2 regions of the Paenibacillus sp. 01T443 genome follow, and region 1 is predicted to be linked to the other one. Evidence: predicted binding sites of a transcription regulator. Region 1 holds the regulator's gene; the other holds the start of a gene.
The links. Region 1 encodes NrdR, which represses ribonucleotide reductase genes. Its sites were predicted from a motif close to AACACNATATATNGTGTT; they were not measured.
Positions count from the first base shown of each region.

Region 1 (17,287 bases):
TTGCTACCTACTGGACAGGCATCGTTGATGAGAATGACTTATGCTTCCTGACTGGCTTCCCGGGACCTCTGCGGAAGACGCTAGGGATTTGGTCCGAGGAAATCGATTCTCTGCATGATCATGATTCCAACCGCATCGTTTTGAATGACGGCAACGCGCTTGGCCTGAGCGGCGAGTACACGGCGCGCGAATTATGCGATCTCATCCATCTGGAGGGAGCAGAGGCGCTTGCTGTATACGGCGAAGACTTTTACGCTGGACGTCCGGCATTGACGGTTAACCGTCTGGGGGCGGGCAAGGCTTACTATATTGCTTCCCGCAATGAAGCAGCCTTCACAAACGATCTGCTGGCGCGGATTGTCAAGCAAGAGGGCATCAAGAAAGTGCTGAATACGGAGCTGCCGCAGGGTGTAACTGTACAACTGCGTACCGATGGCATAAGCGATTATGTATTCGTGTCTAATTTTAGCGCGAACGAGGCTTCGGTTGCCCTAGATGGCCGTGCCTATACCGATTTGTTAACGGGGGAAGCGGCTGGGAAAAGCGTCGATCTTGGCGCTTACAGCTGCCGTATTTTGAAAAGGGTTTCCGAATAAGCATTATCCATCATAATAAGCTGTGTGTAACGTACAAGATCTTGTACGCTGCGCACAGCTTTTTTTGATATATAAGAATTTATATGTTTTCACATATAAATATGCTTATATATCTCCGCGAAACGACTGCTTTTGCCACAGAGGACGGCGACAGCCGTTTACGCTTGCGTTTCCCAAAAGAATCATTTTATCGAATATAAAAAAATATTGTCGAATTTAACATTCCGATAACATTTCTGCTTATTCCTGTTGATGCTTCCGACCTATAGTGAGTGAATAAGGAAATAGAAGGAAGGATGATGAGGAGTGACAGCGACTGTTCTGGATAAAACGAACCACTTGGTAAACGAGAAAAATGTGAAAACTGATCCGAAAGCACCACTTAACGGAAAAGATCCGCAGCAAGCAAAAGTAGAGAAGACGGCTGCTGGACAAGCCAATGATCAAATGGCTCAGCAGCTTACCGCAAAGCCAGTGCCAGCCGTGTCTCAGACTGTACGCTTGAAGCATTTTTTGCGTCAAGCTCCGACAATAGGGGCAGAGCGGACCTGCCGGGAGACGATCGCGGTGTTCAAAAAGCATCCGGAAAGCGAATGTATCATTGTGACTGACGAACAAGGGACTCCCATCGGATTAATGATGCGAAATCGTTTCTTCTTGAAGCTGGGTCACCGCTTTAGCGCTGACTTGTATGATGATAAGCCAATTATGAAGCTGATGGATGCAGAACCTTTGCTGGTAGACCATGAGGATGAGCCGCAGCGGTTGATCGACAGCGCCTTAAGCCGTCATGACAGCGTCCTTTATGATTGCGTCATCGTCACGGCTAACAACGGATTGGCTGGCGTTTTGACCGTATCCGACTTGCTTAAGCTGTCCAGCATGCTGCAGCAGGAAGCGGTTGCTGCCCAAATGAGCACGATTCGCTCCGCAGAGCAGCGAGTGAAGGAGATTGAACAGGCAGTTAGCAGCGTTCGCGAATCCACAGCGCAGGGCGAGTCCTTGTCTGTGGAGATGGTTGATTTAACCCTAAGCGGCAAAAACGAGCTGGATAAGGTCACGAAAGCATTTGATGCGATTGCCGCAAACTCGCAGCTGCAAGAAAAACGCATGAACGAGCTGCAGTCGGAAGCAGGTTCCATCAGCAAAGTGTCCTTGTTAATCAAAGAGCTTGCGGAGCAAAGCAATTTGCTTGCGCTTAATGCTTCTATAGAAGCAGCGCGTGCAGGCGAGCATGGGCTCGGCTTTGCAGTAGTAGCCGGCGAAGTGATGAAGCTCGCGGGCCAAACGAAGAAATTCGCGAATGAAATCACAACCTTGACGAGAACCATCGTAGAAGCTATTTCACAAACGGCGAATCTAGCGCAAACCGGCCGAACGGAGACCATTGCAAGCGAAGCCAATGTCAATGAAGCGGTAGACGCATTTAATCGTTTGTTCCGGGCAGCGGCGGATAACCGGAACAGCGCGCAGCTAATCGGTTCATTGACGGAGCAAGCGCATCAGCAGTCCGTTCATGTAGCCGGCGAAATGGCAAAATTGCAGCAATCATATTTTTAACATGGAGTTTACAAAAACAGAATACGAGGTTTACAAACGGCTAGTAGTATAAGAGGCACGGGGGATGACCCTAAGAGAAAAATAAGAGGAGTGGTAGAGTTGTTGAAGAAAAAGGGCTTTAAGGGGATCTTGATGTTGTCGATGGTGGTGCTGCTGGCATTTGCGGCTGCATGTGGAAATAATACAAACGGCGCAAATAACGGTTCAGAAAATACAGGCGCTTCGAATAACACAGCAACAAACGCTCCAACAGAAGATGCAGTCAAATTGTCAGGCGAAATTAAAATCGATGGTTCAAGCACAGTTTTCCCGCTAACTGAAGCAGCAGCTGAAGAATTCAACAAAGAGCATACGGATGTACGCGTTCCAGTCGGCGTATCCGGCACAGGCGGCGGTTTCAAACAATTTTGCGCAGGCGAGATCGCAATCGCAGATGCTTCCCGTCCAATCAAAGAAGAAGAAGCAACAGCTTGTAAGGATGCAGGCATCGAGTACACTGAGCTTTCCGTAGCATTTGACGGATTGTCCGTAGTCGTTAGCAAAGACAATGATTTTATCGACCACTTGACGGTTGAAGAGTTGAACAAAATTTTCCTAACTGGCAGCACAGTTACAACATGGAAAGATGTTCGTGATACTTTCCCTGCTGAACCAATCGTGATGTTCTCGCCAGGCGCTGATTCCGGAACTTATGACTATTTCAACGAAGCAATTTTAGATAAAGCAGGCATTCGCAACGATAAAGCAATCAGCTTCTCCGAAGATGACAACGCGCTCGTTCAAGGCGTATCCGGCAGCAAATACGGAATCGGCTACTTCGGTTTTGCTTACTATGAAGAAAATCAAGACAAATTGAAAGTTGTTCCGATTGACGGCGGCAGCGGCGCAATCACGCCATCTTATGACACGATTAAAGACGGCAGCTACGCTCCATTGTCCCGTCCGCTATACATCTATGCAAACAATAAAGAGCTTGAGCGTCCAGAAGTAAAAGAATTTGTGAAATACTACATCAATAACATTGGAACATTTGCTGGTGAAGTTGGTTATGTTGCCCTTCCAGATGAGCAGTACGCGACAGAAGCAGCAAAAATCCAATAAACAGTAACTGACTGAGTGAAAAAATGTGGTGTCTCGAGGGACATCACATTTTTCTCGGCACATATGTAAACGAATTGTAAAGGCAAGAAGGAGGACGCCGCAATGCCAAGGCAAGGGCTGCAAACGGTCAGTAAGGCTCAAACATCCAGCAAAGAAATCTATGATTTCAAAAATAAACGCGTAAGCATCATGAATAAAGTGATGCCAATCCTATTGTTTCTATGTGCATCCGTATCCGTTCTTACAACGATAGGTATTGTCGTCACTCTCATCTCGGAAACCTATCAGTTTTTTCAGAAAATACCGATTTTTGATTTCTTGTTTGGGACCAAATGGTCACCGTTAATCGCGCCCAAAAGCTTCGGCGTTCTTCCGCTCCTGTCAGGCACGCTTATGATTACGTTTATCGCCTGTTTAGTTGCTATTCCGCTAGGACTTGCGAGTGCCATTTACTTATCGGAGTATGCGCCGAAGCGGGTTCGCAAAATCGTTAAGCCTATTTTAGAGGTGCTTGCAGGCGTTCCGACAATCGTATACGGCTACTTCGCTTTAAGTTTGGTTACGCCACTTATCCAAAGTCTATTCAACAGCGCTGGCGTGTTCAACGCATTAAGCGCCGGTATCGTAGTCGGTATTATGATCATTCCGATGGTTAGCTCACTAAGCGAGGATGCTATGTCATCGGTTCCGCGCAGTCTGCGCGATGGCGCATATGCTCTTGGAGCAACACGCTTCGAGGTTGCTTTGAAAATCGTTGTGCCAGCTGCTTTCTCCGGTATCGTAGCTTCAGCGGTTCTCGCTTTCTCACGGGCGATCGGCGAAACGATGATCGTTACAGTGGCAGCGGGCTCCACGCCTAATATGACCGCTAATCCGCTCGATAGTATCCAGACCATGACGGCTTATATCGTTCAGGTCAGCCTTGGAGATACGCCGCACGGAACGGTTGAGTACGGATCGATCTTCGCGGTCGGCATGACGTTGTTCGTCATTACGTTCCTGCTCAATATTCTTGCCCAGTATATCGCAAGAAAATTCAGAGAGGAGTACTAAGATGAACATATTTCAAGATGCGAATCGCAAGCAAATTGCGAGTCGGCGGAAAACGGACTGGATGCTTCATATGCTGTTCGTCGTGGCAACCTCAATCGGCGTGCTCGCGTTATGTGCGCTAATCATAGACATTTTGATCGACGGTATTTCAAGGCTTCAGCCTGATTTATTCACGAACTTCCCATCCCGCAAGGCCGATGGCTCGGGAATGAAATCCGCGCTCGTCGGTACGATTTATATGCTGCTTATTATGGCGCCAATTTCGTTTATTTTCGGAGTGGGAGCGGCCATTTATCTCGAAGAATATGCGAAGAAGGGCCGTATCACCCGGATGATTCAGCTTAATATCAGTACGCTTGCGGGCGTTCCATCCATCGTGTACGGGATTTTGGGTTTGACCCTGTTCGTCCGTCTGCTCGCGCTTGACCGCAGTCTCATCGCCGGCGCGCTCACGATGACGCTGCTCGTGCTTCCTATTATTATCGTATCGGCGCAGGAAGCGATCCGCGCCGTTCCGAAATCACGCCGCGATGCTTCGTTTGCGCTCGGCGCGACCAAATGGCAAACCGTGTCCCGTTCGGTTATGCCCTCTGCGCTTCCAGGCGTTCTGACTGGCGTTATTCTTGCCATGTCGCGGGCGATTGGCGAGACGGCACCGCTCGTTATGATCGGGGCACTGACTTATGTCGCATTTTTGCCAGAGGGTCTCAAGGATTCGTTTACGGTTATTCCAATTCAAGTGTACAACTGGTTGTCTAAGCCTCAGCTTGAGTTCAAGGAGCTGGCGGCCAGCGGTATTATCGTTTTGCTAGCGCTGCTGCTGTTGATGAATTTCTCGGCTATATTGCTTCGCAATAAATATCAGAAAAACGTTTAATGAGCATCGCTGGCAGGAGCATACCATTTTAGGAGGAAAACGATATGGAAGCACTTATTAATATTAACAAGCTGAATTTGTTTTACGGCGCTTTCCACGCTTTGAAGGACGTAACGCTGACGATTCCGGAGAAAGCGATCACAGCTTTCATTGGACCTTCCGGCTGCGGCAAATCAACGCTGCTTCGTACGCTGAACCGTATGAATGACATGATTCCAGGCACTCGCATCGAGGGCGGTATCGCTATCGGCGGAACCGAGATTTATTCCAATGAAGTGGACGTAGAGACGCTTCGCAAAAAGGTAGGCATGGTGTTCCAGCAGCCGAACCCTTTCCCGAAGTCGATTTATGATAATGTCGCATACGGACCTCGCTTGCATGGGATTACAAGCAAACGGGAGCTTGACGAGATCGTAGAAACGAGCTTGAAATCAGCTGTGCTCTGGGACGAAGTAAAGGATCATTTGAAACGCTCAGCCTTCGGTCTCTCCGGCGGACAGCAGCAGCGTTTGTGCATTGCCCGCGCACTTGCCGTGAATCCCAATATTTTGCTCATGGATGAGGCGACCTCTGCCCTGGATCCGATTTCCACGCTCAAGATTGAAGAGCTTGCCCAAGAACTGAAGGATAAATATACGATCGTGATGGTTACTCATAACATGCATCAGGCAGCCCGCGTATCGAACCAAACCGTGTTTTTCCTAAATGGAGAAGTCGTTGAATACTCGGATACAGAGAAGCTGTTCTCCAATCCCACAGATCAACGCACGGAGGATTACATTAGCGGTCGCTTCGGCTAAGCCGCGGTCAGTCATGGAAGTAACTTATATTGTAGGAGGAATGCCGTTGTGATGGCCGCACGTAAAGAATTTGACCAAGGACTTGAGCATCTTCATAACCTGTTGATCGACATGGGTACATTCGTAGAGAATGCGTTGGTAGAATCGATGGAGGCGCTAAAGTCCGTTGACGTTGCCCGCGCCAAGAAGGTCATCGAGAAGGACCCGACACTGAACCAAATGGAAGAGAAAATTACGGAAATCGGCTCGAAGCTTATTGCTACGCAGCAGCCGGTAGCCAAGGATTTGCGCCGGATTTTGTCCGCATTCAAAATTGCGAGTGATTTGGAGCGGATGGGCGATCTTGCTGTCGATATCGCTAAGGTTGTCCTGCGCCTAGAAGGACAGGAGCTGATTAAGCCGTTGATCGATTTGCCACGCATGGCAGAAATCGTTCAATTGATGACGTATGAATCCATTCAATCCTTCATTCAGGAGAACGTGGATTTGGCGTACAAAATGGCGAAGGACGACGATCAGGTTGATGCCCTTTACGGACAAATTACCCGTGAGCTCTATTCACTTATGATGGAAAATCCCCGCAACATCACGCAATCGTCATTGCTGAGCTTTGTCGGACGTTATTTGGAGCGGTTCGGTGATCACGCAACGAACATCGGCGAGAGCGTCGTTTATCTCGTGACAGGTAATAGACCGGATTTGAACGTATAAAATGAGGTAAACGATACTTAAGACCGTCGAAGCCAAAGCGCTTGGACGGTTTTTTTGTTAAATCTGACAGCTTAATGTGCTTCTGCCGAACGGCCTTTGCCATTTAAGCCTTTCAGCACATACGGAGTGAAAAAAATGTCGAATTTTACCGGGATTTAATCCTTTCATGCATCTCCATTCACAATTGAGTGCTAAAGTAAGTGACAAAGGACAGAAATAGAAGCTAGTCGAACGAGGGGAATATCATGAATGGAGTCGGGATTGGTTTATTCAATCGAGATATGCTCCGCACCATCAAAGAGCGCTGGGATGAGGGCGGCATCGGTGTTATCTATGTTCGCTTCCGATTAGGGCATGCCTTGTCAGAAGCTGCATTGCATCTTTGGGAGAGCGGAGAGCAAAGACTCTTTTGGCGTCAACGGCTTGAGTGGGACTACTTCTTTTTGTTTGATCGCCGGCAAGAGGATGATCCGATCGTCAAGGTCATTGAACAAGCGTTGGAGCGGTTGCACGGCAGATTACGGAAAGCTGGGGCAGCTGGCGGAAAGGACAACGCCGCAGAATGCGAAGCTGAGGTCAGCATGGGGATGTCTACCGCTTTTCCTCCAGCTACCGGCCGTTCCTCGGAATCGGTTGTATACCGGATGCTGCTGGATGCGATGGAGCAGAGCGCATATCATATCTCGCTTGGCAGGGAGCATAGGGAATCCAGCCCGGTTAGCCGATTGGACAAGGTGAACTTCGGACAGCTCGCGGCAGCAAGTGAGTCCTCGCATAACCAATATTTATCGGGGGTTCACAGTAAATCCGTAAGAATTGGCACGCTCGCAGTTCCGTTTCCGATATTTCCTGCTAGGGCTAGAGTATCGGAGGTCGCTTACTTGTTTGATACGAATGCAAAGGCGCAGGGCGCTGTCATTGTCGACCAAGGAAAACCGATCGGAATCCTAATGAAGGAGAAGCTGCATCAGATGCTGGCCGGCCAATTCGGGCTTCCGCTTTATTGGAACAGGCCGGTCGAGCGAATCATGAACAATCAGCCGCTCATCGTGGATGAACAGCTGACTGTCGAGCATGTATCGCAGCTGGCGATGGCGCGGGATTTTTCGCAGCTTTACGATGTAGTTCTCATTACGAAGGATGGTCAGATGGCGGGTGCTGCTTCGATTAGATCCATTCTGGAGTGCATAACGACGCTCCGAACGGAGGCAGCACGCACGGCTAATCCGCTTACGGGTTTGCCGGGGAACGAGGAAATCCAGCTCGAGCTGCGGCGGCGAATCGGCCAAGCGGAGCCGCTTGCAGTAATCTATGCGGATCTCGACTATTTTAAATGGTATAACGATTGCTTTGGCTTTGGCATGGGCGATAATTTGATTCGCTACCTCGGAGAATTACTGCGGAGAGAGCTTGATCAGTTCGGCGGCAGCGCTGACTTTATCGGTCATATCGGCGGGGATGATTTTATAGCGGTGACAAAGGCTTCTATTGCTGAAAGCTTATGCAAATCATTGATCACAAAATTTGATCAAGGCATTAAACCCTTCTATGGGGGTGCCGAGATCACCACTGTCGAAGATCGGAATGGCAACCTAATTGAGCATGAGGGCGTAACGCTCTCTTTGTCGCTCATGTTGTGGGATGGAAAGGTGCCGCTTTCGACGGAGGAGATCCCACGGCTGGCGGCTAAGCTGAAAAAGCAAGCGAAAGCACTTAAAGGCAGCGTATGTGTCATGGATCAAATATCAGGAATGCATCATGGAGAGGAACGAAAGTGAAATTGAGACAACTTAGTGAGATATGGCGGCTAAAAGGCGGGAAGAACCAGAGCGCAGACTATCTTGGCATTATATATTTGTCGTGGCAGTTTCCAGCTGGCGATCAGAGGAGCCGCGATTGCTCGCTGCAGGAGAAATGGCGCGTTTTTGCGGAGCACGAGGCAAAAGCTGCATTTGGCAGCTCCATGCTTTATGAGGGTTTGCAATGGATGAAGGAGGATTTATTCATTCATTTGCGATTGCCTGCAGGTCGCCAGCCGCTGCTTGAGGGCTGGCTGCTTGAGCTTGCCCATAAGCATACTCATGATTGGGAGCGGCGCTTTATTGAAGGACTCGACTGCGGGGAACGGCTTAACGTGGAAAGGAAGCTTCATGCCGGGGTTGCCGTTTCCTCAAATGATTTGCTTGGAGCAGACGGCTTGGTTTGGTACGAGGTAATGAAAAAAGCGATTTTGCACGGCCAATCGGCAGGCGCAATGGTGCGCAGCTTAAAGCGGCGGGCAATCGACCGGTTGATCGGCGAACGACTAATCAAGCCCGTATACCAGCCAATCGTTTCGCTGCAGCGTTCGGGAGAGGTGTTTGGTTACGAAGCACTAACGCGAACGGAGGATACGACTTGGTTCGGGGGGCCATTGGAGCTGTTTCTCTTTGCCGAGCAGCAGGGATTGACATACTCACTGGATCGCTTGGCAAGGGAGAAAGCAATCGACGGCTGTATCCCGCTTTTGCCAAACCAGAAGCTGTTTATAAACGTGATGGCGCAAATTATGGAAGACCCAAGCTTTTCGCCTGGACAAACGCTAAGCCTGCTGGAGCAGCATCACTTGTCTCCGCATCATGTCGTCTTCGAGATTACGGAACGAAGTGCAATTGCGGATTTCGGCACGGTAAAAAAAACGCTTGAGCATTATCGCAGCCAAGGCTACCAGATCGCGATCGATGATGTTGGGGCAGGGTACTCTTCCTTGCAGTCCGTCGTTGAGCTGCGGCCTGATTATTTGAAGGTGGACCGTTCCATCATCCAGAACATTCATCTCGATGAGATGAAGGAGCATATTTTGTATACGTTGATCCAGCTTGCCGCCAAAATGGACATCTCCATTATCGCCGAAGGCATTGAGCTCGAAGAGGAGCTAGCGAAGGTGCGCGAGATGGGCGCCCAGTATGCGCAAGGATATCTCTTAGGCAAGCCTGAAGCTTTCCATTTGCCTAAGCAATAAAAGTACGTAATGGGCTTTCCTATGGCAGTGATGCTTGGGAAAAGCCCATTTTGTGGTATACTGGGAGGTATGAATGCTACATAAAGAAGGTGTTGATTCCTTATGGAAAAATGGATGCTCATTGATGGAAATAGTATAATTTACCGCGCGTTTTTCGCAATCCCGCCGCTTACGAATTCGTCCGGCAACCATACGAACGCGATATTCGGTTTTACGACGATGCTGCTCAAGCTGCTTGAGCAAGAGAAGCCGACACACGTGCTGGTTGCCTTTGATGCCGGCAAAATAACGTTCCGACATGAAGGTTATGCGGAATACAAAGGCGGAAGACAAAAGACGCCGCCTGAGCTGTCAGAGCAATTCCCGGTGCTTAAGGATCTGCTGAATGCTTTCAATATTTCCCAGTTCGAGCTGTCAGGCTATGAAGCGGATGATATTATCGGAACGCTTACGAAAGCGGCAGACGATCAGGGCGTGGAGACGTTCGTCGTTACCGGGGACAAGGATATGCTCCAGCTTGCATCCGATAAGGTGACTATTGCGGTTACACGCAAAGGTGTCAGCGAGGTTGATTTGTACACGCCCGAAGCCATTCAAGAGAAATACGGCCTTGTGCCAATGCAAATTATCGATTTAAAGGGTCTCATGGGCGATGTCTCCGACAATATCCCAGGCGTGCCCGGCGTTGGCGAGAAGACGGCGCTTAAGCTGCTGCACGAGCATGGCTCGGTTGAAGGCGTCTTGGACAATTTGGACAAGCTCAAAGGCAAGCTGAAGGAAAACATCGAGAATCATAAAGATGATGCCGCGATGAGCAAGAAGCTGGCGACCATATTCCGTGAGGTACCTTTTGAAAAGAGCATGGAAGAGATTCGCTATGCGGGCTATGACGGCTCGAAGCTAGCGGATGCATTCCGCAAGCTCGAATTCAAATCATTGATCGAACGGCTGCAGCTAGGTGCGGAAGCAGGGGATATGGAAGAGGAAGCGCAGGCGGCGGCAGCTGATCTGAATATTCGAATTATCGAGACTGATAATGATGCGGAGATGCTGGCTAAGCTGGTCGGGCTGCTAGGGAAATCGGACAAAAACGGCTTGTATATCGAAGCCATAGGCGAAAATCCGCATCACGCGGAGCTGATAGGCCTCGCGATTGCCACGGAGGAGGAGGTTTTTGCCCTTCCCTTCCATGTGCTTAAGCAGCCTTTCGCCGCGAAGCTTCGTGAGTGGCTGGAGCAAGCGGACAAGCCGAAGTACGGCTTTGATCTGCACAAGGTGGAGCTTGCGCTTAAGTGGAGCGGAATTAGCTTTGAGGGTTCAGCATTCGACGTTCAGCTCGCCGCCTATCTGCTTGATCCAACTGAAGCGAGCCAGACGCTGAGCGGCATCAACGAGAAACAAGGGCTGTCTATGCTGCCGCCGGATGAAGCTGTATACGGGAAAGGCGCGAAGTTCAAAGTGCCAGATTCGGATACATTGTACCGGCATTTGTCTCTGAAGGCGGAAGCAGTTCGGAAGCTGGTGCCGCTGTTAACCGATGAGCTATGCAATACGGGGATGAGCAAGCTTTATTTTGACATGGAGCATCCTTTGTCACGTATCCTCGCCGGTATGGAGTTTCAGGGCATTAAGGTGAAATCCGAGGAGCTGGAGGCGCTTGGCCGTAATTTGGAGGGACAGCTTACGACCATTATTAGCAATGTGTACAAGCTCGCCGGCATGGAATTCAATATTGGTTCTCCAAAGCAACTTGGCGAGGTTTTGTTCGAGAAGCTTGGATTGCCCGCCAAGAAAAAGACGAAAACAGGCTATTCAACAGATGCAGAGGTGCTCGAGGAGCTCGCTCCTTATCATGACATAATCCCGCTAATCCTGCATTACCGCCAGCTCTCCAAGCTGCAGTCCACTTATGTAGAAGGGCTGCTGAAGGAGGTACGCAAGGAAACGGGCAAGATCCATACCTATTACCGCCAGACGATTGCAGCTACGGGTCGTCTAAGCAGTCAGTTCCCGAACCTGCAGAATATTCCGATCCGCTTGGAAGAAGGACGCCAAATCCGCAAAGCATTCGTTCCGTCTGAGCCCGGCTGGTCCATTGTAGCAGCCGACTATTCGCAGATCGAGCTTCGGGTGCTTGCGCATATCGCAGACGATACGAACATGAAGGAAGCTTTTATTAAGGACATGGATATTCATACGAAGACCGCGATGGACGTATTCGGCGTACCTGCTGATCAAGTCGATTCCAATATGCGCCGCTCAGCTAAGGCGGTCAACTTTGGTATCGTATATGGTATCAGTGATTTCGGTCTATCGCAGAACCTTGGCATCACGCGTAAAGAGGCTGGCAAATTCATCGAGGATTATAAGGAAGTGTTTAAAGGCGTCCGTCAATATATGAGCGACATTGTCCTGCAGGCAAAGCGTGACGGTTATGTGGCGACGCTGCTGGAGCGGAGACGTTACTTGAATGACATCAACGCGTCGAACTTTAACCTGCGCTCCTTTGCAGAGCGGACAGCCATGAATACGCCGATTCAAGGGACAGCAGCCGATATTATTAAATTGGCGATGGTGCATATGGATGCTACGCTGCGCGAGCGCAAGCTGAAGAGCCGCATGCTGCTTCAGGTGCACGATGAGCTCGTATTCGAGGTGCCGGAGGATGAGCTTGAGCTTATGAAGACGCTTGTGCCGGAGGTTATGGCTGGAGCTCTCAAGCTCGATGTTCCGCTGAAGGCGGACATGAGCTTCGGTGACAATTGGTATGAAGCAAAGTAGCCCATTGGCGCGCAGTTTCGGGTATAATGGTTGTTGAGGTGAGGAGAAATGCCTGAATTGCCAGAGGTAGAAACCGTAAGACGAACATTAATTGAACTTGTAGCGGGAAAACGGATCCAATCTGTAACCGTCAGACTCCCGCGTATTATACAGCGTCCCGCAGAGCCAGAGCAATTTGCGGATGCCTTGGTTGGACACACGATTCAAACCGTTGAACGTCGCGGCAAATTTTTGCGAATCTTATTGGATGGGTTGGTTTTAGTGTCGCATTTGCGAATGGAAGGACGTTATGGTGTATTTGCGTCGGATGAGCCGATCGAACGGCATACGCATGTGATCTTTCATTTCGAGGATGGAACGGATCTTCGTTATAAGGATGTGCGCCAGTTCGGCACGATGCATTTGTTCCAAGCCGGGCAGGAGCTGGAGCTCCCCCCGCTTAACAAGCTGGGCATAGAACCGCTTGAGCCGTCCTTTACTCTTGAAGCGCTGCGCAGCAAGCTGGAGAAGCGTGCGACGAAGATCAAGCCGCTGCTGCTCAATCAAGAGCATATCGTCGGATTGGGTAACATTTATGTGGATGAAGCATTGTTTCAAGCTCGCATTCATCCCGAACGCACGCCTAATACATTAAAGCCGGCAGAGTGGAAGCGGCTATACGAAGCCATTCGTTCTACGCTTGCGAATGCCGTTGAGGCGGGCGGCTCATCGATTAAATCTTATGTAAACGGGCAAGGTGAGATGGGGATGTTCCAGCATCAGCTGCTCGTTTATGGCAAGAAGGACGAGCCTTGTCCGACCTGCTCCAAACCGATTTTTAAATTTGTCGTAGGTGGCAGGGGCACGCATATTTGCAATAAATGCCAGCCATTATCCTGATCAGTGAAAGGAACGGAGCAATAGCATTTCTTAATCGACATGCACAGACAAATACTCCCCGCATATGATAGGTGTGTTACGAACAATAGGCGGATGTCTACTCACAGCGTTAACGTGAGCCGGATAACCGCCGTGCGGGGAGGGACTTAACGATTGTTCGCGCATGTTGCTTCGCTGTTAGTTCTTGCTTTTGCCGTTAGTTTAGATGGATTTGGTGTTGGTGTTACCTATGGCTTGCGGAGAATCCGCATCCCGTTGCTGTCGGTTCTTATCATTGCTTGCTGCTCTGGTCTGATTATTTATCTGTCCATGCAGGTAGGAGGCTGGCTGACCGGCTTTCTATCCGAATTCGTTGCGCGTCTCATTGGCGCATGCGTGCTGATGCTGATCGGTGGCTGGGCGCTTCTGCAGCTTAGGCGAGGAAAACGCAATGATGAGGCAAACGCAGCTGCAGACGCATCCGGCCGAGAGAGCGTAGAAGCCGCTGAAGGCAGTGTGAGAACGCATGCCGGAGAAATCGCAAGCGCTGCGCTTGTCGTCATGGTGGAACTGAAACGCCTTGGGCTGGTCATTCAAATTTTGCGAACGCCGCAGGCAGCGGATGTCGACAAATCGGGGACCATTTCTGCATCGGAAGCGGTCATGCTCGGCGTTGCATTATCTCTTGATGCTTTCGGAGCAGGACTCGGTGCTGCATTGATCGGTTTGCCTCCGCTGCTAACAGCTTTAATGATAGCGGCTGCGAGTGCGATTTTCTTAGTCGGCGGTATCCGTTTTGGTTTTCGTTTCTCTTCTTGGAGAGGCATGCAAACATTATCTTTACTGCCAGGCATATTATTAATCATGATGGGAATCATGAAGTTGTTATAATTTGAGGTGAAATGGATGAAAATCGGATTAACCGGCGGTATTGCCAGCGGTAAAAGCACTATCGCGAGCTTGCTCGTGGAACGCGGTGCGCTGCTGGTCGATGCCGATCAAGTCGCAAGAGAGGTTGTGCTTCCAGGTGAACAGGCACTAGAGGCAATAGCCTCTACGTTCGGACAAGCCGTACTTGAGGCGGATGGTTCGCTTAACCGTAAGGCACTAGGTGAAATTGTATTTCGGGACAAAGACTCGCTAGCAAAGCTCGAAGCGATTACGCATCCTGCTATTCGGGAGCGTATGCAAGCAAAAATACATACCTATGCGGAGCAGTTCCCCGAACGGTTAATCGTAGCGGACATCCCGCTTTTGTACGAGACCAAGCAGGAGCATCTCTACGATGGCATAATGGTCGTATACGTGCCTGCGGAGATACAGAAGGTTCGATTAATGGAAAGAAACCAAGTTTCAGAGGAAGAAGCCATTCGAAGAGTCTCGCTGCAAATGGATATCGAGCAAAAGCGCAGTAAAGCGGATTGGGTAATTGATAACAGCGGTTCGCTTGCGGAGACGAAGCGGCAACTGAACGAATTTTGGAAAAGTCAGTGCTTGCCATGAGAGTGCTGCTGAAGAAAAGAGTATTGCTGTTGCTGCTGCTCGGATTAATGACGATTCTGTTCCTTAAATCCGATTGGCTTGGCACTTGGATGTACCCCGTTAAGTTTAAGGATGATATTCGGGCAAGCGCATCAAATTACGGAGTTGAGCCCCATTTGGTTGCTGCGATTATTCGCAGCGAAACCAATTATCGGACAGGCCGGGATTCGAAGAAGGGCGCTTTGGGCTTAATGCAAATTATGCCTGATACGGCGGAGTGGGTCGTTCAAAAAGCGGGCTTTAAGGATGTAACGGAGGATACGCTTCGGCACCGGGCAGATGTTAGCATTGAGGTTGGCTCCTGGTATTTACAATCTTTGAACCAACAGTTTGATCAGAATAAAATTGCCGCCGTAGCTGCGTACAATGCAGGTCCAGGCAATGTTCGGAAATGGCTGGATACCGGCGTATGGGATGGAACGATCGAGTCGGTGAAGGAAATACCGTTCGGTGAGACTAGACACTATGTACAGCGGGTCATTTACTATTATAATAAGTATAAGGATTTGTATCCGACTTTCTGATGGACAAGCAATTGCGAATGCGAAAATACAATGAAGCCTTGGAGGCCTGTCTCTTCAAGGACAGGCCCAGCCAAAGCTTCCGTTATTCATACAACTTTTAATGAATCATTATTTGTATTGACCAGCAAGGGATTGCTCGGCAATTTGCACTAGGCGACGGGTAATGTATCCCCCGATGGAGCCTGCGTCTTTTGTAGCCATGTTGCCGTAGTATCCGTCTTGCGGAATTGCGATGCCTAGCTCTTGAGCAACTTCAAATTTCATTTGATCAAGGGCAGCTGTCGCTTGTGGCACTACCAGTTGGTTACTGCTGCGGGATGCGCTCATGTATGTTCACCTCCTTGCGGTTGGTAAAAGTATTATGTGCAAAAATCAAAACTTCATTACAGGAATTACATGGAAATTAAAATTATTTTTGAAGAGCTGATTTTCAAAGGCTTTTCGACAAAGAAAGGAGGCTAACCGCATCATGAAATGCCCATATTGCGACTATGCCGGTACGAAAGTATTAGACTCTAGACCGGCCAACGAAAACAAATCAATTCGCCGCCGCCGTGAATGTGAAAAGTGCAGCCGCCGCTTCACGACCTTTGAAATGATTGAAGAAACGCCTCTAATCGTCATCAAGAAGGACGGCAGCCGCGAGGAATTCAGCCGTGACAAAATATTACGCGGTCTTATTCGGGCCTGCGAGAAACGTCCGGTGCCTGTAGAGCGACTGGAGGTTATCGTATCCGAGGTGGAGAAGGAGCTTCGCACGACTGCACATGCCGAGGTCGATAGCAGTGATATCGGTTCCATCGTGATGAATGAGCTGTATCCGGTAGACGAGGTAGCCTATGTCCGCTTCGCATCCGTGTATCGCCAATTCAAAGATATCGATATGTTCATGAAGGAGCTCAACAACCTGCTCTCCAAGCATCCGCTTAACAGTATGATAGATAAAGATTGACAGATCTTAGGACCGTATGTTAAGATCAATCTTGTCGTCATTTGGGGCCTTAGCTCAGCTGGGAGAGCGCTTGCATGGCATGCAAGAGGTCAGGGGTTCGATCCCCCTAGGCTCCACCAAAAAAACAAAATCAACCACGTCCTCTGGACGTGGTTTTCTGTTTTATTGGTGGAAGCTCGAAGGGGATGAATCCCGGGGTTCAGTCCGCGCACAGGGAGTGGATGGTAAACTTCAAAGCAATAACTACAAACGGGACGAGCACGGCGTCTGAATCTAACAGGCTGGCATGCCGCTTATTAAGAATCCAAATTGGCCAATTGAGAAGGTTTCCACCCAATACATCAAAATTATTGCTTTACAGGACACGTTATGGTGTTATATTATGAAATAGGACACTGAACGGTGTCGTATAAAAATAAATTAATAAGGAAGAGGGTTCAAATGCATATACTAACCATCGTTCTTCAAAGTTGGCTGCTTTTCTCCATGGCCTTTTTTGGCGGAAGCAAGATTGCGGGAGCCAAGCATCAGGTCGAACTGTTTGATTCGATTAAGCTGCCTCAATGGTTCCGCGTCATTACGGGCTACGTTCAAATTGTTGGATGCATAGGACTCATTATCGGCTACTGGTATCCTGGGATTGCCGCATGGACCGGAATATTGATAGGCATTATGATGCTATTGGCTTGTTTCTCGCATTTCAGAGTCAAACATCCGATCGGAAAAGTGATACCGGCCTTATTGAATCTCTTGATAGCTGCTGCAGTAGTAATTTTATATGCAGACGAACTACCCCATCTTTTTGGGTAAGTTCATATCTATGGTAGTGAATACTTAATGGTGGGAGAGCGCATCGCTGGCTGTGATGAGGACGGGGGTTCGATCCCCCCTAGGCTCCACCAAATATAAATTGCCAAAACCCTTGATAATC
Region 1 covers NZ_JBFTPE010000011.1:24,733-42,019, reverse strand. The annotation lists gene AC1DLI_RS21345 (beta-galactosidase) at 1-596, shown strand, start outside; gene AC1DLI_RS21340 (methyl-accepting chemotaxis protein) at 903-2,156, shown strand; gene AC1DLI_RS21335 (PstS family phosphate ABC transporter substrate-binding protein) at 2,256-3,257, shown strand; gene pstC (phosphate ABC transporter permease subunit PstC) at 3,447-4,310, shown strand; gene pstA (phosphate ABC transporter permease PstA) at 4,312-5,187, shown strand; gene pstB (phosphate ABC transporter ATP-binding protein PstB) at 5,232-5,987, shown strand; gene phoU (phosphate signaling complex protein PhoU) at 6,039-6,698, shown strand; gene AC1DLI_RS21310 (GGDEF domain-containing protein) at 6,944-8,476, shown strand; gene AC1DLI_RS21305 (EAL domain-containing protein) at 8,473-9,699, shown strand; gene polA (DNA polymerase I) at 9,802-12,480, shown strand; gene mutM (DNA-formamidopyrimidine glycosylase) at 12,529-13,359, shown strand; gene AC1DLI_RS21290 (MntP/YtaF family protein) at 13,513-14,229, shown strand; gene coaE (dephospho-CoA kinase) at 14,245-14,841, shown strand; gene AC1DLI_RS21280 (lytic transglycosylase domain-containing protein) at 14,838-15,404, shown strand; gene AC1DLI_RS21275 (alpha/beta-type small acid-soluble spore protein) at 15,513-15,731, opposite strand; gene nrdR (transcriptional regulator NrdR) at 15,874-16,356, shown strand; tRNA gene AC1DLI_RS21265 (tRNA-Ala) at 16,400-16,475, shown strand; gene AC1DLI_RS21260 (DoxX family protein) at 16,798-17,166, shown strand.

Region 2 (15,732 bases), on a different contig from region 1:
CTCTTCGGAAGTTGCCGGGGGCTTTACAGGCGTAATCATTGGTTTATATGCCTATGGTGATGACTCTTTGGCTGAGTTTTCTAATTTTAAGTGCGAGTATGTTTGAAAGCTAAAGCATCAGATTTCGTGAAATAAGTATTAGATTCGCCCCAACAATAATGTGAGCGGTAGCCTTGGACAAGGAAATAGTCCTAGACTGCCGCTGTTTTATTGCTAACGTTCCCCGTAACGTGGTTCGGTAAAGCATACCAAGAATTAGCAGGCTCGGCTGCCTGCCCTTATAACATGTTATCTTTATTGAAGTTCTTTGAATACGCCTTATGCCTGACCCGTTTATTTTTATCATCACATTGCATAATGGGCTTATTCTTACGGATTCTGGAACAAACAGTCTAAAGAAATCTGGAACTACTCTAGGGAATTATGGAATTTCACACACAATACAAAATGTTTATTAAAATTAGTTGGCCTAACATTTACTATATCCGCAATTCGCACACTGCTTGCAGCCCTCAATATTGATCAGCGATGCAGAACCGCAGGAAGGGCATAAATCTCTGGAAGAGCCTTCGACTGCCTGATAGTTCTTACTCTCAGTCTTCAAGGGAATAACATGCTCAGCAGCAGCAGATTGCTCCTCCCCGCTCTCCATATGGATCTCCAGCGATTTGGCTACGGCATCGGCAATGGACTCTACCCGATTAGCGCCAAACCCGATCGCTCCTGAGCCGCCTATCCCTTTCAAGTGTTTAATTAGCAGTTTAACTTTGTTTCCGTGATCGCCATAACGCAGAAACAAAGAACAAACGCGACCCAATGCTTCAGCCATCGCAAATACATCAGAGCCAGCTTTCCCTACGTTCAAAAAGATTTCGCCAGGCGTGCCATTCAGATCGTTAATCGTAATATAAGCCATGCCAAATGGCGTGTTCACCTTATAGGTTGCACCTCTCAGCACCTGCGGTCTTCGTTTATATTGCTTATCGAGTACCCGCTCCGATTGAATCGCCGGGACTGCCGTTTCTACCAAATCAGCGTCAAAATAATTCTCGCTTTCCACATCCGGCGACGATAAAGCTGCAGATTGTTGTTCACTCGCCGTTACTCCCGCTTTATTCTCAGGTCCCTCATCCTTCGTCGTTGAAAGCACCTGCACATCTCGGCTGCCATCCCGGTAAATGGTCACGCCTTTGCATCCCAGCTCAAATGCCAGCTCATACAGCCGCCCTGTTTCTTCTATTGTAAAGTCCGCAGGACAATTCGCCGTTTTTGAGATTGAGCTGTCTACCCAGCGCTGAATCGTCGCCTGCACTCGGATATGATCCTCGGCGGACAAGCTCATCGATGTTACAAAATATTCGGGCAGCTCCTCGCCTGGATGCGATTCCTTCCATTCCGCCGCAATAGGAACATCCTGCTTGTCGTAGCCAAGACGGCTCTGACGGTAATATTCGAATGCAAAATAAGGCTCAATGCCAGTCGAGGTTCCGACCATGGTCCCCGTGCTTCCGGTAGGCGCCTGCGTAATAACGGTCACATTGCGCATTCCCTTATCGGCAACAGCCTCTCCGATCTCCGGGAATTGTTCAATCATATGCTTCATAAAACCGCTTTTTACATATTTGTCTGCATCAAAGGCTTGGAATGATCCTTTCTCTGCGGCAATTTCTGTGGATGCCAAATACGATTCTCTAGCCATAAAAGCGTACAGCTTATCCAAAAAGTCCAAGGATTCCGCACTGCCATAACGAATGCGCAGCTTAATCATAAGCTCTGCCAGCCCCATCGTACCGAGACCAATGCGTCGCTCCAGCTTTTGGTTGCGTTCATTTTCTTCAAAATGATAAGGGGTCTTGTCGATAACATTATCCAGAAACCGTACCGACCACCTTGTCACTTTGCCTAGCTCCTCCCAAGCGACGTCATGCCTCTCCTCATCGTAAAACTTAGATAGGTTCACCGCCGATAAGTTGCATACTCCCCACCCCGGCAAGCCTTGTTCCCCGCATGGATTTGTACTAATAATCGGATTAAAATACCAGCTGTTCGACATTTGATTATAATATTCCATGAAAACAACGCCAGGCTCGGCAGATTTCCAAGCCGATTCGATTATGGCTTGCCAAATCTCGCGGGCGCGCACCGTTTTGTAAGAAATAATTTTTCGGCCAAGACGTTTCCATTCCTCTAGATCGCCATTCCACAGCTCGTCATATCCTGCTTCCTTCGTATCCGGGAAAACAAGCTCCCAATCCAGATCTTCCTTCACCGCCTGCATGAAAGCGTTGCTTACGCAAACCGATAAATTAGCATTCGTGACTTGGCCCATCGTTTGCTTGACCGTGATGAATTCCAATATATCCGGATGCCAATCATTCAACATAAGCATCAAGGCGCCTCTGCGGCTGCCGCCCTGTTCGATTAACCCCGTTGTATAGCTAAATAATCCTCCCCATGAAACCGCGCCGCTAGATGAACCATTAACCCCGGCCACAATTGCTCGGCGCGGTCGCAGCGAAGATAGATTCATCCCTACCCCACCGCCGCGTGCCATGATTTCAGTCATTTCCGATAGGGTAGTCATAATCCCTCCGCGGCTGTCCTTCGGTGATGGGATGACGTAACAATTAAATAAAGTCAGCTCCTCGCTTGCGCCTGCGCCCGCAGCAATTCGTCCGCCGGGAACGAGCTTCCAATCATCCAAAATATATCTAAATCGCTCCTGCCATTCCTTCTTCTTCTCCGGTTCACTCTCAACCGAGGCCATGGCGCCGGCTAGTCGATCCCACATTTCCTCTGGCGTCTTCTCGATCGTCAGCGTTAGCTTCTCGATGCTAGACTTCACTTGCTCTCCGCTTCTAAGCCTTACCGTCACCACGCTGCCTTCGCGCACGATCACTTCTCCGACTTCCTTCACCGGGAACTTCGGATCGTCTTTCGTCAGGACGAGCACGATATCCCCTACCTTTGTATTGCTTGTATCGGCATTTTTCCAAGCGTAGCGGTCCAAAAATATTTTTTCGCTTAGCCCCTCAAGTCGTTTTACGTTAGACGTCTCCATCGTAGATGATTCCTCCTTCGAACTACCGCGCTGCAAGCATATGTATAGCTATGATATGCATATAGCACAATATATTGTGTGATAAAACGATTATACTATACTACATATTGATTTTCATGCTTGTATATGGCTGAAAATAACAATCCCAGCCGCTTACATGCCCTTTCTCATTCTTTTTCTTGTCCATACTCTTTTTTAAGCATCATCTTATTATTATTGGATGAAAGGGTAATACTGATTACAACTTATCCCTTTTACTGCGGAAGGAGCTGGACCAGATGACATTCCATACAACGCCGCAGGCTGCCTCGGCCGAAGCGGGACACACTATCGCAACCCGTAAGCTTCATCCACTTGTCGATCTGCAATGTGACCGCTCATGGTTTGATGAGCTGCAAAACCGTTTGACGCGGGGCGGTCCATGGGATGATTGGACGTTATATCAGCTCGCGATGGAGGCTGAGCAGGCGAAACGAATCGAAAGCTTCGAGCAGCTGCTGTGCCTGCGATCGCTGCCATCCTTCGAGCCGATGCCGCATCAAATCAGCACGGCGCGCAAGGTTGTTCACGAAATGGGCGGACGCGCGATTCTTGCTGATGAGGTTGGTCTCGGCAAAACGATAGAAGCGGGGCTCGTTCTCAAAGAATATATCGTACGCGGATTAGCAAAACGCGTGTTAATTCTCGTACCAGCCTCACTTGTCCTGCAATGGGTGCGAGAGCTTAATCAAAAGTTTGGTATTTCTGCCGTAGCCCAGAAAAAAGCGCATACCTGGGGCTATGATGTTGTGGTTGCATCCATCGATACCGCAAAGAGGGAACCGCACCGCGAGCTTGTTCTCGGAACGGACTACGACCTCATCATTATTGACGAGGCACATAAACTGAAAAACAAGAAAACGACGAACTATCAGTTTGCTAATCTTTTACGCAAAAAATATTGCCTGCTGCTGACTGCCACGCCGATTCAAAACGATATGGATGAGCTGTTCAATCTCATCACGCTGCTCAAGCCGGGTCAGCTTGGCGGTTTAAGCGACTTTGCCGCTAATTTTGTCGTCGATAAACGTGTGCCAAAAAATGAAGATCAGCTGCAGGAAGCGCTCTCCGGCGTGATGATCCGCAACCGCCGAGGTGACGGCGGCATTCATTTCACGAAACGTTTTGTCAAAAACATCCCGCTCACCTTATCCGAGGATGAGAAGGCTCTCTATGATGCGGTAACCGGATTTGTAAAGGAGAGATACGAAGAAAGCGGCGGCGATTTGTCCAGCATGCTCTCTCTCGTTACGCTGCAGCGCGAGGTGTGCAGCAGCCGGGACGCCGTTTTTTTAACACTCGTTAATCTATTCAAGAAAACAGCCGAGGACTCCCCTATGCGTCCAAAAATTTGGGAGCTTGTGGAGAAAATCCGCAGTATTAAAGCAAATACGAAAGCAGAAAAAGCGATGGAGCTTGTCAAAGAAATGAATGACAAGGTTATTATCTTTACCGAGTACCGGGCTACCCAAGAATATTTACTGCAGTTTTTCCGCGCGCAGAACATGATCGCCGTTCCTTACCGAGGCGGCATGAACCGGGGTAAAAAGGATTGGATGATGGATTTGTTCCGCGGCCGCGCACAAATCCTGATCGCTACGGAAGCTGGCGGCGAAGGCATCAATCTTCAATTTTGCCACCATATGATTAACTTTGATCTACCATGGAATCCCATGAGAGTTGAGCAGCGTATTGGCCGCGTGCATCGCCTAGGCCAAACAGAAGACGTGAAAATATACAATCTGTGCACCATCGGCACCATCGAAGAGCATATCGTAAATTTATTGCATGAAAAGATCAATCTGTTCGAGCTAGTGATTGGTGAGCTTGACCATATTCTAGAGCGCTTCGAGAAGGGCGATGGCTCATTGGAGCAGCGCCTTGCCAAAATGCTGCTTGAATCCGGCAATGAGACCGATTTGAAACAGAAAATCAATCATTTGGGCTCCTCGCTCAGCCGAATCCGGGAAGAGGTACTGATTGGCGAAAACCCGCTGCCCGGCCCCGATCTGCTTGTTAATTTGGATACGCTTGGACAAACCGTGGAGGTGCAGCCTTGAACGAGAAGCAGGTGCACAAATTTGTAAATCGATATTTAGAGGCGACAGAGTGTTCCATTTTAGAGAAATCACCCAGCCACTTTACGGTCAAGCTCTCTCCTCTCGCAGATCGCGAGCTGACAAACCGTCCGTATTATTGGAGCTTCGTGGACAGGGTCAACGCTGAACCAGAGACGATGACCTTCCTGTTCGTTACAGACAAAAACAAATATGACGCAGCCGAGGAAGCCAAAAAAGAAGAAACAGCAGCCATCCAGCTGAATGCCGCAGAAAACGCTCAAAATGAGGCTGCGAATGCCGCTCTTGGACGCTCGCTCGGCTTCATTCATGGCAATCTCGCCGCTCCTGCCCGGGTGCCGCGCGAGGACTTGTTTTTTGGCGCACGTAAGCTTGATATGCTCTTTGACGCTGCGAAAGCGAAGGGCAGCTTCGTTTATTTGTTTCAAGAGCCCGATAAGCGGAGCAGCAATCCTTTTTCATCCACGCCGTATACCGCGTGGCTCGGCGTCAATATGCGCGTTGAATTTGCATGCGACCGCAAACGCGAGGAAATCCATTGCTTCGGCGTATCGCTTGCGACTGGACAGATCGTGGAGCAGTTTTATGACCGGTTGCTCACCCATAAGCTTACACCCCGTCTGCCTGCGAATATTCATATTACCAAAAACGGTCTCTCCTTCAACAAAGCGCTTGGCATTGTGGAGCAAGCGCTTGAACGAAAGCTTCGCGCGTATGACTACAGCTGGGCAGAGAGCGCCTCTGCAAGACTTGAAGAGGAACTTGAGCGAATAAGCGGTTATTATGAACCGCTTGTTAAGAATGCGCTTGAAGAAAATAAGCCGGCGATCGAGGAGCAATTCGCGCAGCGGCAATCGGAAATAAAATGGCAGTACGAGCCTCGGGTGACTGCATCCGCCATTAACTGCGGCATCTTTCATCTTGAAGGCATCGACTGACATGGATTAGACGATATCCGCAGCGATACGTCAAAAAAAGGCGGTCGAAAGACCGCCATCACGTGACAGGTTATAACAGCCTTCTTAGGGCATGTCCGATACAATAGCAACGAGGTGATAAAATATGCGAAAAAAATTTATTAAGCTGACAGCGGCATGCGTATTAACCGCTCTTGTCCTTTATTCCGGCGGTTTACAATCGCAGCCTGCGGTAGCGCTTTCAAATCCGACAACCATCTATGAGCCTGTACAGCAGCAAGCCGAGCAATGGGTAGCGGAACTGGCGTCCCAACCTTCATTTCAAGCTTGGAAGCAAGCATCGCTTGTCGTTTCCCCGATTGGGCCAGGTACGCACAGCTGGTTAGTGCTTGTTAAGCAAAATAAACTTACGGTCGGTTACCTCATTGTCCACGCAGTAGAGTCGGGCGGTTACCAGCTCGGTGAGTATGGGACAAGCAGCAGACCTCCATTTGATGAAGGCACGCTTTCTAAATCCGTTCTGCAGCTTGAGCTGCTGCAACCCGCCTCCACAATTGAAGCTTTATATGTTAACCCCCTGCTCGCAGCCTGGAAGGTGGCATCTGAGCAGGATACCTATTATACCGATGGTGCCAGCGGCGAAAGCCTTCCTATTCAGGAAAACGACTGGCTGGCTGCCGAATCAATAATGCCGACTAATCTAGAGCATATGCAAATCGGTGCAAAAGCAACGCTTTTAAAACATGTATCATTGCCCTCATTCAATGCTTATGACAAGCTTCCGTGGTTAACAAATCTACCGATAGCACTCAGTGCATCTGCATATTCATCCTTATTCACAAAAATCAACAAAAAAGAACAGCTCCGTTATACTGCTGAGCTGTTCGAAGGTCAAATGCTGTATGTTTGGTCCGTTGTTGGTTATAACAAATGGAACAGCGGCCAGATTTATGTCGCTCTTGAAGCAGGCGAGGATGGATCAGACCGGCGTTATATTCCGGTCCCGCTGCTAATTGAACTTGGCCACTTTTACCGTTGACGCTCTGCGCGTCCCCGCCACCAAAGCATAATACTCATAGGTCCCCAACCGAACCAACGCGTCAGCCAAGGCTCTCTTCGCGCTTTGGCTGATGTTCTTGATTGCCTCCGCTCTTCCCTCGGTGTCTCTATATATGCCACAAATTTCTCCGTCATAAATTTCACGTACTCATCGCCTTTTGCCATTTGCTGCTCCCCCTTTAGCTCCGTATGAAATGATAAGATCAGTTTGCCCTGCAGCAATCGAATGTAAACATGCATGAGTTATCCATCAAAAAGACAATCTAACCGTATGTCAAAGTGATCTGGAGGAATGACTCGCATGTTTCGTAAAATGGCAATGAGCTTACTCGCGATATGGCTTGCTGCGCTCAGCAGCTCGATCAGCGCTTTTGCGTGGCCGCTAATTCCGGTAGGCACTAAGCAGGATTGGGCACTGCCGTCTACCGCCATCATAATTGATGCAGGTCATGGAGGCATTGACGGTGGAGCCTCCGCAGCTGATATTTTGGAGAAAGACATTAATTTAGCAGTAGCTCGAAAGCTTTATTTTATTTTACGAAGCCAAAATATACCCGCAGTACTTAATCGCACAGGTGATCACGCGTTGAGCGATGATAATCGTTGGCATGTCACTCGCTCGAGACATCGCAAGGATTTGTCTCAGCGGCGGCAGCTTACCGAAGAAATTGACAACGAGCTGCTCATAAGCTTGCATGTGAATTGGTCGAAAAAGAGTTCGGAGAAAGGACCACTTGTGCTGCATCAGAACAGCGGAGAAAGCTCGTTGCTTGCATTTTGCATACAGGATGCGCTTAACCGACAGCAAAATACGGCCTTCCTCCCGCGGGAAGGAAAGCCGTTTTATTTGCTCAAACGCGTCCATAATCCAGCTGTCATCGTCGAAATGGGCTTTATTAGCAGCGAACATGATCGCAGCATGCTGACTGACCCCAAGCGACAATTAGAGGTCGCTGAAGCGATTGCGTCAGGAATTAGGCAGTATAAGTGGATCGTTCACTGAGCCACCGCTAATTAGCGCTGTAAGCTTAACAAATTGTACGTTTGGCTGCATAACGGGTATGGACTGCTGGAGAACCGATGCCGTGAATTTCCCTGGCGGTCCCACATGACCTATCGTTATGCAGCTAACATGCGACTCTAGATGCTTGCGAAGTACGCTAATTTGTTTTGAAATATGCTGGACCGTATACACATCATCGAGAAACACATCATTGGAAACAATCGGAACACCGAGTTCCGCTGCGATTTTTGGCACTACGGTTTTATAGGTTGTCCGGCTATCTAGAAAAAAGAGACCCCGTTCCTTACACACGCCAAGTACAATGCGCATCATCCTCTCGTCCGCCGTCACCTTTGAGCCCATATGATTATTCATGCCGATCGCGTACGGCACATCATCAATCGCATTCTCAACACGTCTCCGCACATCTTCATCGCTAAGATCCGTCGTTAAAGCGCCTGGTCCCAGCCACTTTCTAAGACCCTTGTTCGGTTCCATCGGCATATGAACAATTACGTCATGACCATGTTTATGCGCTTCCTCCGCGTCCTGCTTCGTTGTGGGCATAAATGGCATGATTGCAGCCGTAATTTTGATCGGAAGCTTCATCATCTCAGCCGTTCCATTCATTCCGTTTCCGAAATCATCTATGACTACCGCGACCGTACGCACTTCTTCCTCTCCAGCAGTTTGTGCGTGTGTTATTGCGCGACTCGCGGAAATCTCAAAGCTGTTCGGGCTTCCGGCAGCCATTATAACGCCAAAAAGAACAATCGCCGCAGTTGTCCTCACGGGGAACCGCTTCTTCAATTGATGTATCGCCAGCTTTGTTTTTCCAACCACACTGTCCTGCTGCATTCTCATTGCTGCACACGCCTCTCATCTTTTAATATCATTGTTTGTGAATAGGCTGGAAAATATGCTAAAACTTGCAGAGAATACAAAAAAGAGGCCTTTGCTTGGCCTCTCCATCTATTTCTTCTTATTCGTCCGTCTTACTCATGACATCTTGTGTAATTTGCTCCAGCGTAATACTCGCCAGCTTGTTCTCCATCGCCTTCTGCGCTTCATTAAAGGCCGTTTCAAGTGAAGACTGAATGTGGCGGCCTACCGTGCATGCCGGATTCGGCTTCTCGTGAATGGCGAACAGCTCATCTTGCCCGTTATTATGGACAGCGTTGTAGATATCGTAAAGCGTAATCTCATTTGCCGGCCTTGTAATGACAGCACCTGCAATGCCTGCGCTTGTCGCGACAAGACCCGCTTTATTCAGTAAGCCCATAATTCTTCGGATTACGACAGGGTTGGTATTCACGCTGCCAGCGATAATGTCTGATGTCAGTCTTGCTGCCTTACTCGTCTCGAGTAACGTCATAATATGAACCGCTACTGCAAACCTATTGCTAGTCAACGCTATCACCGCCTGTCTTTAATTAACTTATCCTAAACGATCATCATGTAAGCATTATAGTTACATGCCGCTTGCATTGTCAATCAACTGTGCTGTCTACTGCTGCTAAATCTGGTGCAAAGGTTACTTTCCCGCCCGATAGAGACGATATTCTTGCCAAGGAATGTACAAGATAGCCAAGCTCGATCAGCTTATTTCGCCCTGGCTGGAAGGCCTTCTCGATTACGATGCCGATACCTGCAACGGAAGCTCCCGCTTGTTCTACGATTCGAGCTAACCCAAGCGCCGCATCGCCATTTGCAAGAAAATCATCGATAATCAGCACGCGGTCCTTTGCTTCCAAAAACTTGCGTGATACCGTAACCTCACTCTCCTCCTGCTTCGTGAAAGAGAATATTTTTTCCGTATACAGATCATCTTTAAGGGTGAGCGACTTACGCTTACGCGCGAAGATCAGAGGCACATTCATTTGCAGCGCAGCCATGACTGCCGGAGCAATACCTGACGATTCCAGCGTAATCACCTTCGTAATCTCTTTCCCTGCAAAAAGTTCGGCAAAGGTTTGGCCGATGCTGAACATCAGCTGCGGGTCTACCTGATGATTTAGGAAGGAATCTACCTTCAGTACATTATCGTTTAAAACTATCCCTTCCTCCAAAATCTTTTGCTCTAATTGTTTCACAGCGGCTTCCTCCATTTTTATAAGATAATGTTGACAATTCCATCATATTCATGATAAGATGTCTACTGTTGAAACAAGTTATGCGGTCGTGGCGGAATTGGCAGACGCGCTAGATTCAGGTTCTAGTGGTGTAACAGCCGTGGAGGTTCGAGTCCTCTCGACCGCATCCTTATTAGCATTTATGACTATTCTAGACGATATTTAATCTAGTGGTCAATATTAGAAATCAACTTATAAATTCAAACCACTTATTGTCATGATATTAAATTCATGATAGGAAGTGGTTTTTTTGATGCTTATTGCAGCTTTTTCCTCCTATACCATTCGCATTGTAATCTCCAGGATCATCACTTATTCCATCCGCTGGTACGTATTCTCCGTCAGAATTATAATCTTCAATATTCGTTGACGGCGCTCTCGGATCTGACTTTAATTCTTCCTCCGAGTAAGGCAATTCTTCGTTTGAGCTGCTTGAGCCTGATGGAGTTTCGATAAACAGCGAGGAATCCTCAGATGACTTTTCTGTATCTGTTTCCTCTACGATTGGTGAATTTGTTGGCGCTTCATTCGCGCTATTGGTAACGCCAGAGTTGCAGCCAGATAATAAGACTGTGATTGCAATAATTCCAAAAATAACATGCAGCTTCTTCATTCTTTATCCCCTATCCTATAATTACCACAATTATATCTTCTGTGGGTATATAGGTCTAGGAAAAAACTCCCATTGCATTCACTCATCTCAATCTATCATTACAATGTTGTTATATAATAAACACTGATTATCAGGTAATTCAATATTTTTGTGAAAATGACCAAAAAACCACTTCTTATATGCTAATTTGAATTTTATTTCAGTGAAATACATGTGCATTTGATCCGCCTCAACGTGATTCAAACCATAACATAGCGAAAGTGTTTGTAACGCGTCATATGAGCATGTATGTGTCAGTACATAGTCTACTTTCCAGTCATTTTTATCAAGGCACTGCAATCCTACTTCATACTCTTCTACGGACGGCATTTCCCTGGTCCACCAAGATTTATCGAGTTTACGATAATCCTTATCATGTGAAGCAGCTCCGCCGAAAGTAAAAAATTTCTTACCGTCCATTTCAAATACCTGTCCTCGCATCAAATGAAAAATGCTGGGTGTGATTTTATGGACGTTACCACCGTTCCATGATTCAATCGGAAATGACTCCAATAAATTGAAATTCTCATGATTCCCATCTATAAATAATGTCGTCCAAGGTTTACCACTTAACCACTTGAGCCAATATTTATCTTCATTATCATCTGCCCAAATCAACCCAAAATCACCAACTATGATTACATAATCAGTCTTTGTCAGTATTTTACCTAAAGGAAAATTTTTTGTGTTAAAACGTTGTCCCACGCTGACAGAACCGTGAATGTCTCCAGTTATATAGATAGCAATAAAGAAACCACTCCTTCAATTCTTTTTCAACTAATTCGGCTGATAGGATAGGCGTTAGCTTCGATTCTTTTTAACATATCCATAGTACCATATACTGGAATTTCAGCATAAGAATTAATGCAACTTATTGCCTCTTTTTATCGTCTGTCTCAACAGGATAAAGGAGGAGCTCATTGTGAAATATGTTTGGATAGCATGTACGCTGCTGCTAGCGTTAACGGGATGTTTAAATGCAGGCACGGAACATGAAACGGAGCAGCCCTTCAGCAATAAAAGCAATACAGAAGGCAAAGAATCTGCAGTAAAGCTGGAATTGGAGGATTTTAAAGGTGTATTGCAATCGGAAGGACTTGAATTAATGCCTTATGAGGAAAAAAACGATTGGATTTTGAACAATGTTAAACCGAATCGGTTTACCGTTGGCAGACCCAACGAAAATACTGACCCTGCAAAATTAGAGAAGGTTTCTGTCTACATATTTAATTCAGAGAAAGCAAGAATGAACGGATTGGAGGATTTCAATAAACAAAAAGAACAATATGACATGATGATACCCCATATTTATTCATCAACAAATATACTTGTTTTCTATTGGGCCGAGGCACAAATGGATAAGCCTGCAAAATACGAGGAGCAATTCCAAAACGCTATCCAGCAGCTGGACAAAATCGAAGTTGAATTCATCGTCAACGGAACTTAAAAGTTCAACAAAAAAGGAAAGAGCCTCTGTCACCTATCGGCCAGAGGCTCTTTCCTTTTAACTCCGACTAATCGATCATCGTGGAATGTGATGCATCTCTCTTATAAAATAGCATATACGGCTCGAACGGAAGCTTTGACCGTTAAAGCCCCCGGCTCGATCGGCGTAACCGCACTGTCAGCGAATGCTGCTGCTTTAAACATCGGGATGGGCCCTCCAGATAGCGGCAGCTGCTGCACTTCGAGCGGCACATTAGCTAAAACAACACCGAGTGTATTAGCAATCGTCAGCGCCCTTTGCGCAGCGTCACGCACAGCAAGCGATAAGGCTTGATGCTCGTAAATATCAGGCCTAGCAGTCGTAAGCCTGATGCTGGATACATGGTTGGCGCCGCTGCTAACGGCCGTATCCACAACAGTCCCCGTTTGATCAACTTGATCTACCGTCACCTGAAGCAGGTTGGTTACTTGATAACCTCGGAATATTTGTTTTCCATCCACAAAATCGTACATGGTGTCAACGCGATACTCCTGAGTCTGCAGCTTGTCGCGCGGTATGCCCAGTCTCAGCAATGATCCAATGACTGCTGCGATAATATTGGCATTTTCAGCTTGAATTGAACGCAAATCCGCGCCCTCCGTCACAGCCCCGAGTACGACGATCGCTCGATCGGCGGGTGCTGCTGCCGTCCCTTCCCCAATTACCTCAATGGTAGCGTTCCTTGACGAGTGACTATTCCCAACTTGTTTCATAGGGTATCCGTTCATGGCACGACTCCTTATTAGTTTTATTAGCCCCTAGGCACATACCGAGCGCATCTCCTGTAGGCACGAATAAAGTAATACATTCTTACAAGAAGAGGTGAGATATTGACTACGATCACGATTGGAGCTGTCGGGGATTTACTCATGAAAAATAAGATTATCGACTCCGCAAGAATATCCAAAAAAAATCAATATTCTTTCGGTTCGATATTTGCAGGAGTTGCACCCCATCTAAAAAATAACGATTTATTGATCGGTAATTTGGAGACGACCTTCTCCGGGACGCCTTGGTTCGGCGGCAATCCGAGTCGACTCGGGCGATACGAACGACGCAGCAAGCGCACCGGCTATCCGATGTTCAATTGCCCAGACGAGCTTGCTTCGACACTTAAGCATACCGGCTTCGATGTCATGACGACAGCCAATAATCATTGTGCCGACGGGGGCGAATACGGCATCAAGCGCACGTTGAACGTCCTTGACCGTCACGGCCTTAAGCATACAGGCACCGCACGCTCGCAAAAGGAGGCTAGACGCTTATTAATTATGCGCGTCAAAGGCATCGATATCGGTATTCTATCCTATACGTACGGAACGAATAGAATGCCTGTTGCCAAATCCTATCTGGTTAACCGGATTCAGTCCAAAAAAATAGCATCCGATATTAACCGTATCAAAAAGAAATGCGATTTTGTCATCGTCTGTCTCCATTTTGGACGGGAGTTCAAACTCAAACAGAACAAAGCGCAAATGCGATTGGTTGACCATTGCTTCAAACACGGGGCTAACGCCATTCTAGGCGCTCACCCTCATGTCTTACAGCCCGTCGTTAAAAGAAAGGTGAAGGACAAGTATGGCGTAACCAAAACGAGAGTTGCGGCTTATTCGCTAGGCAATTTCCTATCTTCAAAGATTTTCAATAATAAGCATACCACTCGCGCCATGATACTGAAGCTGACGATAACGAAAAACAGCAAAGGAGCAACCGACATCACGCGTGTCGGCCGCATCCGTACAATTACCAAGCATTCAAAACCCGGAGGAAAACCAACCTATAGGCTCGTTCCCGTCTCTAGCTACCGCTAGCGGTCAGCTGCTTCCGCATGCCAAGCTGCGTTAGCTCGGTTACTGAACTTAAACATTTAACTTCAACGATACAGCAAAGAGCCTCCGTCACCGATTGACCAGAGGCTCTCTTGCTACTTGCTGCACCAAAATCTAACTATCGAGGCTCCTTATGTAGCATCTTCAAAAGGATTTGTACGCTCCTCCGATACCGGTCCGTAGCTGTATGAGCGGCTGAGCTTTACTACACGGCGGCTAGGACGACGAATAACAACAGAGGAATCATCCCAAGCAACGACAATGCCGTGAACATCGTTTGCTTCCATAGCGTCTCTTACTACCCTTATGGTTTCGCCGCTTACACGAAATTTGTCCAATTGCTCTTCGCTTACCATATTCATTTCCTCCTGTTTCTAAGTTAAAGCTCCGATTGTATGGAAAAACCTCAATGGATGCTCGCGCATAACATTGAGGCTGGTTTGAAAATATAAATAAGAATTAATGAACCTAGCAAACGTTCAGCTAACCTGCATGCTCTTTTGCATCATTGGTTTCATACCATTCATCCAAAACTCGCGATGACATCACGCGTTTGCCGATATATTCGCTCTGACGGTCAGTGAACTGATCCCGCCATTCAATGGACAATTCGTCGCACAGCTTTACAATCGTCAACAGCTCCGACCATGCCACATAACGTTTGTACCAAAAAAACTGTGGATGCTCAATCATATAAGGATACAAATCATCAAATTCCGTATGTTTACAATCTAGTGCACGCTCAAAGTGGACCTTGGCAGCGCTTAGCTTCGTATACATAAACTCTGCAGACATTTCCCCCATAACCTGTGCCTCCCCTCGATCACTACTGTATCATTATAAGCGATATTGCCGGATGGGAAAAGAGCATTTGTACTGGAACATTCTACTCAAACTTTATTTCACCGTTATCTAGTGATGAAATTCGAACGAGCGGTTCCACACGAATCCCTTGCTCCCGCAATGTTCTTCCACCGGCTTGGAATGACTTCTCGACGACGACGCCAAGCCCAATTAAAGTTGCGCCCGAACGCTCTATGATCTTGATTAGTCCGCGTGCGGCATCGCCATTCGCGATAATGTCGTCAATAAATAGTACCCTGTCCTCAGCCGTTAGAAACTGTTTGGAAACCATAATATCCGTTACCATTCCTTTGGTAAAGGAAGGCACGCGTTCAATATAGGCATCCGGATCAGCGATCAGCGTCTTCTTTCGACGCGCAAATACAAGCGGTACACCCAGCGTATAAGCAGTTGCATAAGCAGCTGGAATTCCAGAAGATTCCACTGTGATCACCTTTGTAATATGCTCCTCTGCGAAGCGTCTAGCGAATTCTTGTCCCATTTCCATTGTCAATTCAGGGTCGACCTGGTGGTTGATCAAAGCATCCATCCGCAGCACGTTACTCGACAGTACGGACGATTCTGCTAAAATGCGTTTTTTTAAATTTTCCATCTTTCATTACCTCCACCAAA
Region 2 covers NZ_JBFTPE010000008.1:485,479-501,210, forward strand. The annotation lists gene AC1DLI_RS16110 (glycoside hydrolase family 43 protein) at 1-106, shown strand, start outside; gene AC1DLI_RS16115 (adenosylcobalamin-dependent ribonucleoside-diphosphate reductase) at 470-3,061, opposite strand; gene AC1DLI_RS16120 (DEAD/DEAH box helicase) at 3,340-5,160, shown strand; gene AC1DLI_RS16125 (YqhG family protein) at 5,157-6,116, shown strand; gene AC1DLI_RS16130 (hypothetical protein) at 6,241-7,134, shown strand; gene AC1DLI_RS16135 (YqzE family protein) at 7,125-7,319, opposite strand; gene AC1DLI_RS16140 (N-acetylmuramoyl-L-alanine amidase family protein) at 7,456-8,157, shown strand; gene AC1DLI_RS16145 (divergent polysaccharide deacetylase family protein) at 8,122-9,021, opposite strand; gene AC1DLI_RS16150 (Rrf2 family transcriptional regulator) at 9,140-9,568, opposite strand; gene AC1DLI_RS16155 (xanthine phosphoribosyltransferase) at 9,648-10,250, opposite strand; tRNA gene AC1DLI_RS16160 (tRNA-Leu) at 10,333-10,416, shown strand; gene AC1DLI_RS16165 (hypothetical protein) at 10,519-10,902, opposite strand; gene AC1DLI_RS16170 (metallophosphatase) at 10,990-11,646, opposite strand; gene AC1DLI_RS16175 (hypothetical protein) at 11,864-12,388, shown strand; gene AC1DLI_RS16180 (SIMPL domain-containing protein) at 12,490-13,155, opposite strand; gene AC1DLI_RS16185 (CapA family protein) at 13,258-14,238, shown strand; gene AC1DLI_RS16190 (hypothetical protein) at 14,388-14,612, opposite strand; gene AC1DLI_RS16195 (hypothetical protein) at 14,740-15,060, opposite strand; gene AC1DLI_RS16200 (xanthine phosphoribosyltransferase) at 15,143-15,712, opposite strand.
Region 2: the regulator NrdR is predicted to act here: its motif matches at 3,125-3,142, upstream of AC1DLI_RS16115 (adenosylcobalamin-dependent ribonucleoside-diphosphate reductase).